Regions from separate parts of the Mycobacterium sp. 663a-19 genome, predicted to be linked through region 2. Evidence: riboswitches for the same ligand, from Rfam matches in the RefSeq annotation. Region 2 holds a riboswitch; the other holds the start of a gene.

Region 1 (3,404 bases), on a different contig from region 2:
CGAGCAACTCGATGTTGCGCGACGCCGCCGAGCTGCCCGACCTGGACGGTGATCGGCTGCTCATTCTCTGGGATCTCGAGACGGTCGACGACGAGAATTGGACGATTCTCCGACACGGCGAGCGGGAGATCTGGCGAGAGATCGCCTACTGGGAAGGCATCGAGCGCTTCGCCGAAGTCGTCGAGCTCTTGCGCGCCCGGTATGGCTCACGGCTGGTGGAGGTGTGTCCAACTCCGGCGAGCGAAGCCTACTTGTGGGGCGACAGGCACGGCGTAGACAAGATGATTGAGAGCATTAACGCCTCGCTATGCGATAACGACTGATAATGCGGCTGCACCGGTGTCGATCGACCTCGGAAACGCACTGAGCTCTTAGCTTTTGACAATGGCCGTCGATGTCGACAAGACGGAGCGCGAGGGAATGAGTGGGCGAGATCAACCGGACTCGGCGAGGCGCTGTTTGATCGTGCGTGGTCGGCGGTGAAGCCGGCCGATGATATCGCGACGCTGAACAACAAGCTTCCGAACGGGATCGCCTCGATTGCCGGTTCGGGTGTTTGGGGCCAGAACCTGCGCTCGCATCGGCTCGGGACTGGTTCACACAGGTCACCACGTTCGGCGACATTAACCTGGTCTGCCACCTCCGACCAAGTAGCCTGACTTCGGCGTCGGGCTAAACGGATCAACCCAACTCCGGAGACGTGCCAACTCAGCTGCAAAGGCGATCGCGGCGATCGAGCCGCTCTTCGTCGCCTCGAATGCGCGTTGGCCGCGCTCGCGGGCGGCCGCGTCGATGGCGTCGCCATCGACATCGATTTGCGCTGACATTCTGGCCTCCAGGACCGCTTTTCTAACGGGTTCGCTGCCGTCACCGCTCATGAACCCGCTGCGAGCGAGCACCGCGACCGAACTGGCGGGACCGCTGCCGCTGAGGCGTAGATCGCTCGGGTCGTTTAGATCCTCGAGATCTTGGAGCAGGTGCACTGTTTGAGCAGCCAGCCGGTTCGGTTCCTCCCGTTGGACTTGGATGGAATCGCCGTCCTCGTCACTCCACGACCGCGCACCTATAGAAAACCACAGGCGACCAGCAGCATCGCACCGGAACTCCACGAGTGGAGGTGACACCGCATACCTCCGTGAGATGGTGAAGACGTCCCGGGGATGCAACATCCCCGCGAGGTACGCCGCCACGAAGGTCTGGAATGATCGCCACTGGTTGTCCGAGGTGAACTCACTCATGACATGCCTTCCTATTCGCTCTTGCCGGCGCCAGTTGACGCGGGCCGCTTCGTCATCCGGGCCACCCACGAACGTGGGGTTGGCGCACCGTCTAGCCGGAGCTGCGCGACGGTGACTCGTGAAGCGTGTTCATCATAACGGGCGTCGCCGACAATCCTGGCGTCGAGACATCCACCATCGCTGTGGAATTTGAGCTGCTTTGCCGAGCAGGTCACGCCCAATCGGCACACTAATCGCTAGTGAGTCGGCAGCCGGCACGTCATGCCTCACGCGTTGAAACCGCAACCACTCTTCGAGAAGCGAAAACGACGAGACTAATGTCATTGCGCTACAGGTAGTGTCCCTGGGGCAGTTGAGCTTTGAAACGTCCAGATTGGACGGTTGCGATGAGGCCCGCTTGCGTGGCCAAACCGCTGGCGAGCACAGTGCGGCGCACGATCTCACGAATGTCCGCCCCGCTGATGTCGGTACTGAAATGGGCGGCAACGGTTCCTACGTCGATGCTCTCGCCACCGGGCACCCCCTGCAGGTAGGTGGACAGGATATGGGCGGCAGCCTCGCGGGTGGGGTAGCCGATCTCGATAATCGAATCAAACCGTGCCGTGCGGATAGAGGCAGCGTCCAGAGTGCTGACGTCATTGGTGGACGCCAACGTCAGGATCGGCGCCGATGGGTCGGTATCCATCACGGCCAGGAATTCCGACAACGCGCGTGTGTCGGCGCTCTTTCGGCGGTCGCCCACGATCAAGTCGAGGTCTTCCAACACGATCAAGGTCGGACCCAGCGTGCGGGCCTCCCTGTACACCCCCGCCAGAGCGGATTGCTCGGCGCGGGCGTCGACGGTGATAACAGTGAATGCACCCGCCAATTCGTTTGCGATCACCTGAGAAATCACGGTCTTGCCGACCCCGGGCGGGCCAGCCAACAGGACACCGCGCCGCACGCCCAAACCCAACCTCGTCATGAGCTCGCGGTGGGTGGTGACAGCGGCGACGTTTAGATCAATCTCCGACCAAACTGATCCTGGCACAATAACATTCGCGCGTGTAATGACAGGCAGCTCGCTCACTTCCAAAACCAGCCCGTTGTTTCAGTTGCGGTCAGCGCTCGCCCGCGGAACAGGTTCTTGGCACCCTCGGCATCGGCCATGATCGCCTCGATCACCGCCACGCCATGTGCCCGGTCTCCGGCGGAGGTGTAGACCTGCAGGCGGGCTCCGTCTCTGAAGTTGAACGCTTCGCTGAGCCGCACCACCAGCGGCGCCGGGGCAAGCTGCCCCGCGGCGAAGTAGGCAGATAGGGCAGAAGGCGGAGCCAGGTGTTGCTCGCCGATCTCGACGTGACCCCAGGTAGGTGGGTCGTCGTCATCGCCAGGGCCGATCTCGGGATCGAACCGGTCAATCGGCGCTGCGATCGCTAAACCCACGGTGACGTGCCCGATCGACGAGAGCTTCCGTGATTCACACACCAAATCTGAACCAGACCGACTCAGACTGGCCTGTAAGAACCCGCCCAATGTGGTTCGCGAGGTAACCGATCCGGCCAGGATCTGACCGGCCAACTCAACTGCGCGCCGCACATCCGGATGCTCGCCAGCCAAAGCGACGGCCACCGACGGCACTTCCAATTTGGACATGTCTGCAAGTCTGCCGCCACCCACCGACATTGCCGGATCCACAGAGACGCTTCCCAATGTCATTCCGCATCTTCAGCAGTGGAGTGCAGAAAACCAGCGGCGGCCCACCTACACCCTGTCTCCCGGGAGGCGTACTGGCAGAACCACCCTGACACCCAACCGGCGTCATTGACGAATTGTTACGTCGTATTCGTGCGAATCCAGTGGGCGCCGATTGGATACGCGACATCCATGCTCCGCGCTACGAAAGCCCTGACCGGGATCCTAGGATGGGATGATGAGTGCTGAAAAGGGCTGGATTGCAGAGCCGCAGCCTCCGCATATTCCCAAATATCGTTCGCGCGCCTCCTCTCGGGCCGACAAGATTGCGCGCTCGGGCGCTCTTGTCACCGAAGCCGACCTTCGTGCTCGACAACGTGCCCTGGACCAGACTTGGGCGGAGCAAGAAATCGAGAATGCCCGGTTACGCAAGATCGACCACGGCCATATCCCGCCACTGCGCATCACCGACCGCTACGCGACTGGTCGGCG
Region 2 (3,404 bases):
TGCCGCCGGCGCGGATCATCGCCGGCATCGACGCGTCCACGATCACGTCGCTGGGTGAATGGAAGTTGGTGATGCCCTTGGCGGAATCGACCATCGCCAGCTCGGGGCGGTGTTCGTGGCAGGCGTGCAGGTCGCGGATGATCTCCTCGTGCAGCGATGCGGGCAGTGACTCGATCTTGTTGTAGAGGTCGACCAATCCGTTGTTGACGTTGACGCCGAGCTCGTCGAAGAGCGCCTGGTGCTTGGCGAATGCCTCCTTGTAGAAGACCTTCACCGCGTGGCCGAAAACGATGGGATGGGAGACCTTCATCATCGTCGCCTTGACGTGGAGCGAGAACATCACGCCGGTCTCGTAGGCGTCCTGCATCTGCTCCTCGTAGAACTCGACGAGGGCCTTCTTGCTCATGAACATGCTGTCGATGATGTCGCCTTCGCGCAGCTCCACCCTGGGCCTGAGCTCGATTGTCTTCCCGCCCTTGGTCTCCAGCACCATCTTCACGTCGCGCGCGCGGTCCAGCGTCATCGACTTCTCGCCGTGGTAGAAGTCGCCGTGCCGCATGGTCGCGACGTGAGTGCGCGAGGCCGGCGACCACTCCCCCATGCTGTGGGGGTGCTTGCGCGCGTACTCCTTGACGGCCTTCGGCGCGCGTCGGTCCGAGTTGCCTTGTCGCAGTACCGGATTGACCGCGCTGCCAAGGCACTTGGCATACCGGTCGCGAATTTCCTTCTCTTCATCGGTCTTCGGGCTCTGCGGAAAGTCCGGAATCTTGAATCCCTTGCCTTGCAGCTCCTTGACCGCGGCGATCAATTGGGGCACCGAGGCGCTGATGTTCGGCAGCTTGATGATGTTGGTGTCGGGCAGCTTCGTCAGCGCGCCCAATTTCGCCAAGTTGTCTTCAACCCGCTGCTCGTCGGTCAGGTGGTCGGGGAACTCGGCGAGGATCCGAGCGGCCAGGGAGATGTCACTGGTCTCGATCTTGATGCCCGCCGGCTCGGCGAAGGCGCGCACGATCGGCAGGAACGCGTAGGTCGCCAGCAGCGGCGCTTCGTCGGTCAGCGTGTAGACGACGGTCGGCTGTTCGGCGCACACGGTCCATCTCCCGGCGTGGTTGTCACATGATGAGGCTCAGCGTTGTGGTTGTTGCCACGCTATCAAGGGCGTTTGACCGGGCATCGACCTGCAGGTCAGGGCGGTGAACCCCGGTGGCCATGGCCGTCGGATCGCCCCGTTGGCGCCGAGTCGGCGCGATAAGCTAATCTTCGTAATTGGTCATGAGTGCCAGCGACAAGCCCCGGCTTGCTGGCCGGCAACCCTCCAACCGCGGTGGGGTGCCCCGGGTGATGACCGGGTTGAGTAGCCCAACCGGCTATCCGGCAAGCGCGGGTCCGCCATGACGGGCCCCTGACTAGACGGGGATACGTGATGCGCATTCTTCAAGCCCATTCGCGCTCCATCGTGTGTCGGTGCTAGCCGACGGCCGCCCGGCCGACGCCATCGCTCGTGGCGTCCCGCTTGGCCGCGAGCACTCCCGATACCCGATTCACCCACTCCCGACAGAAAGCCCGTCATGAGCGACGACAGCAACACCGAGACCGATCCGACCGCGCATTGGTCGTTCGAGACAAAGCAGATCCACGCCGGCCAGCACCCGGACTCACCGAACAACGCGCGGGCCCTGCCGATCTACCAGACGACGTCGTACACCTTCGACGACACCGCGCATGCCGCGGCGCTGTTCGGGCTCGAGGTTCCGGGCAACATCTACACCCGGATCGGCAACCCGACCACCGACGTCGTCGAGCAGCGCATCGCGGCGCTCGAGGGCGGCGCGGCCGCGCTGTTCCTGAGTTCGGGGCAGGCCGCCGAGACGTTCGCCATATTGAACCTGGCGGGCGCCGGGGATCACATCGTCACCAGCCCGCGGCTCTACGGGGGCACCTATAACCTGTTCCACTATTCGCTGGCGAAGCTGGGCATCGATGTCAGCTTCGTCGAGGACCCCGACGACCTGGACTCCTGGCAGGCCGCGGTGCGGCCGAACACCAAGGCGTTCTTTGGCGAAACCATCTCCAACCCGCAGATCGACGTGCTCGACACCCCGGGGGTCGCCGGGGTCGCCCACGCCAACGGCGTACCGCTGATCGTCGACAACACCATCGCCACCCCGTACCTGATCCAGCCGCTGACCCAGGGCGCCGACATCGTCGTGCACTCGGCCACCAAATATCTGGGCGGGCACGGCGCGGCGATCGCCGGCGTCATCGTCGACGGCGGCACGTTCGACTGGACGCAGGGCCGCTTCCCCGGGTTCACCACACCCGATCCCAGCTACCACGGCGTGGTGTACGCCGAGCTGGGACCGCCGGCATACGCCATCAAGGCGCGCGTGCAGTTGCTGCGCGACTACGGGTCGGCGGCGTCGCCGTTCAACGCGTTCCTGGTCGCCCTGGGCCTGGAGACGCTGAGCCTGCGCGTGGAACGCCACGTCGCCAACGCGCAACGGGTCGCCGAGTTCCTGGCCTCGCACGAGGGCGTGCTGTCGGTCAACTACGCAGGGCTGCCCGGTTCGCCATGGCATGAGCGCGCAAAGAAGCTCGCGCCCAAGGGAACCGGGGCCGTGCTGGCGTTCGAACTGGCGGGCGGCATCGAGGCCGGCCAGGCGTTCGTCAACGCGCTGAAGCTGCACAGCCACGTCGCCAACATCGGTGACGTGCGTTCCCTGGTGATTCACCCGGCGTCGACGACCCACGCCCAGCTGAGCCCCGCCGAGCAGCTGACCACCGGCGTCAGCCCGGGGCTGGTGCGGCTGGCCGTCGGCCTCGAGGGCATCGACGACATCCTCGCCGACCTGGAGCTCGGCTTCGCCGCGGCCCGCAAGTTCGGTGCGGCGGCGGGGTCGGCTCAGGCCAGCGGCGACCCGCAGTCCGTGGCGGCGTTCTGAGGAATCCGGACATGACGATCTCCGAAATTCCGACGCAGACGCTGCCCGCCGAGGGCGAGATCGGCCTGGTCCACATGGGCTCGCTGCGGCTGGAAAGCGGCGCGGTGATCGACGACGTCTGCATCGCGGTGCAGCGCTGGGGCGAGCTGTCGCCGACGCGTGACAACGTGGTGGTGGTGCTGCACGCGCTCACCGGCGACTCGCACATCACCGGCCCCGCCGGACCCGGGCATCCCACGCCGGGCTGGTGGGACGGGGTGGCCGGGCCGGGCGCCCCGATCGACACCAACCGCTGGTGCGCCGTGGCCACCAACGTGCTGGGCAGCTGCCACGGCTCTACCGGGCCGAGTTCGCTTGCGCGCGACGGAAAGCCGTGGGGCTCGAGGTTTCCGCAGATTTCGTTGCGGGATCAGGTCGAGGCGGACGTCGCCGCGCTGGCCGCGCTGGGCATCGAACGGGTCG

Evidence for each region. Region 2 has a riboswitch for S-adenosylmethionine ahead of OQ968_RS17635 (bifunctional o-acetylhomoserine/o-acetylserine sulfhydrylase). Riboswitches for the same ligand answer to the same signal wherever they lie in the genome.
Region 1: linked by a shared signal. The riboswitch ahead of OQ968_RS14730 (hypothetical protein) and the one ahead of OQ968_RS17635 (bifunctional o-acetylhomoserine/o-acetylserine sulfhydrylase) in region 2 are both predicted to bind S-adenosylmethionine.

What each region holds. Positions count from the first base shown of each region.
Region 1 is NZ_JAPJAV010000007.1:211,303-214,706, reverse strand. It holds gene OQ968_RS14735 (hypothetical protein) at 1-323, shown strand, start outside; gene OQ968_RS14730 (hypothetical protein) at 624-1,238, opposite strand; SAM riboswitch class IV at 1,251-1,362, opposite strand; gene OQ968_RS14725 (ATP-binding protein) at 1,567-2,307, opposite strand; gene OQ968_RS14720 (hypothetical protein) at 2,304-2,873, opposite strand; gene OQ968_RS14715 (hypothetical protein) at 3,151-3,404, shown strand, end outside.
Region 2 is NZ_JAPJAV010000009.1:179,415-182,818, reverse strand. It holds gene OQ968_RS17640 (NADP-dependent isocitrate dehydrogenase) at 1-1,090, opposite strand, end outside; SAM riboswitch class IV at 1,269-1,387, shown strand; gene OQ968_RS17635 (bifunctional o-acetylhomoserine/o-acetylserine sulfhydrylase) at 1,569-2,942, shown strand; gene metX (homoserine O-acetyltransferase MetX) at 2,954-3,404, shown strand, end outside.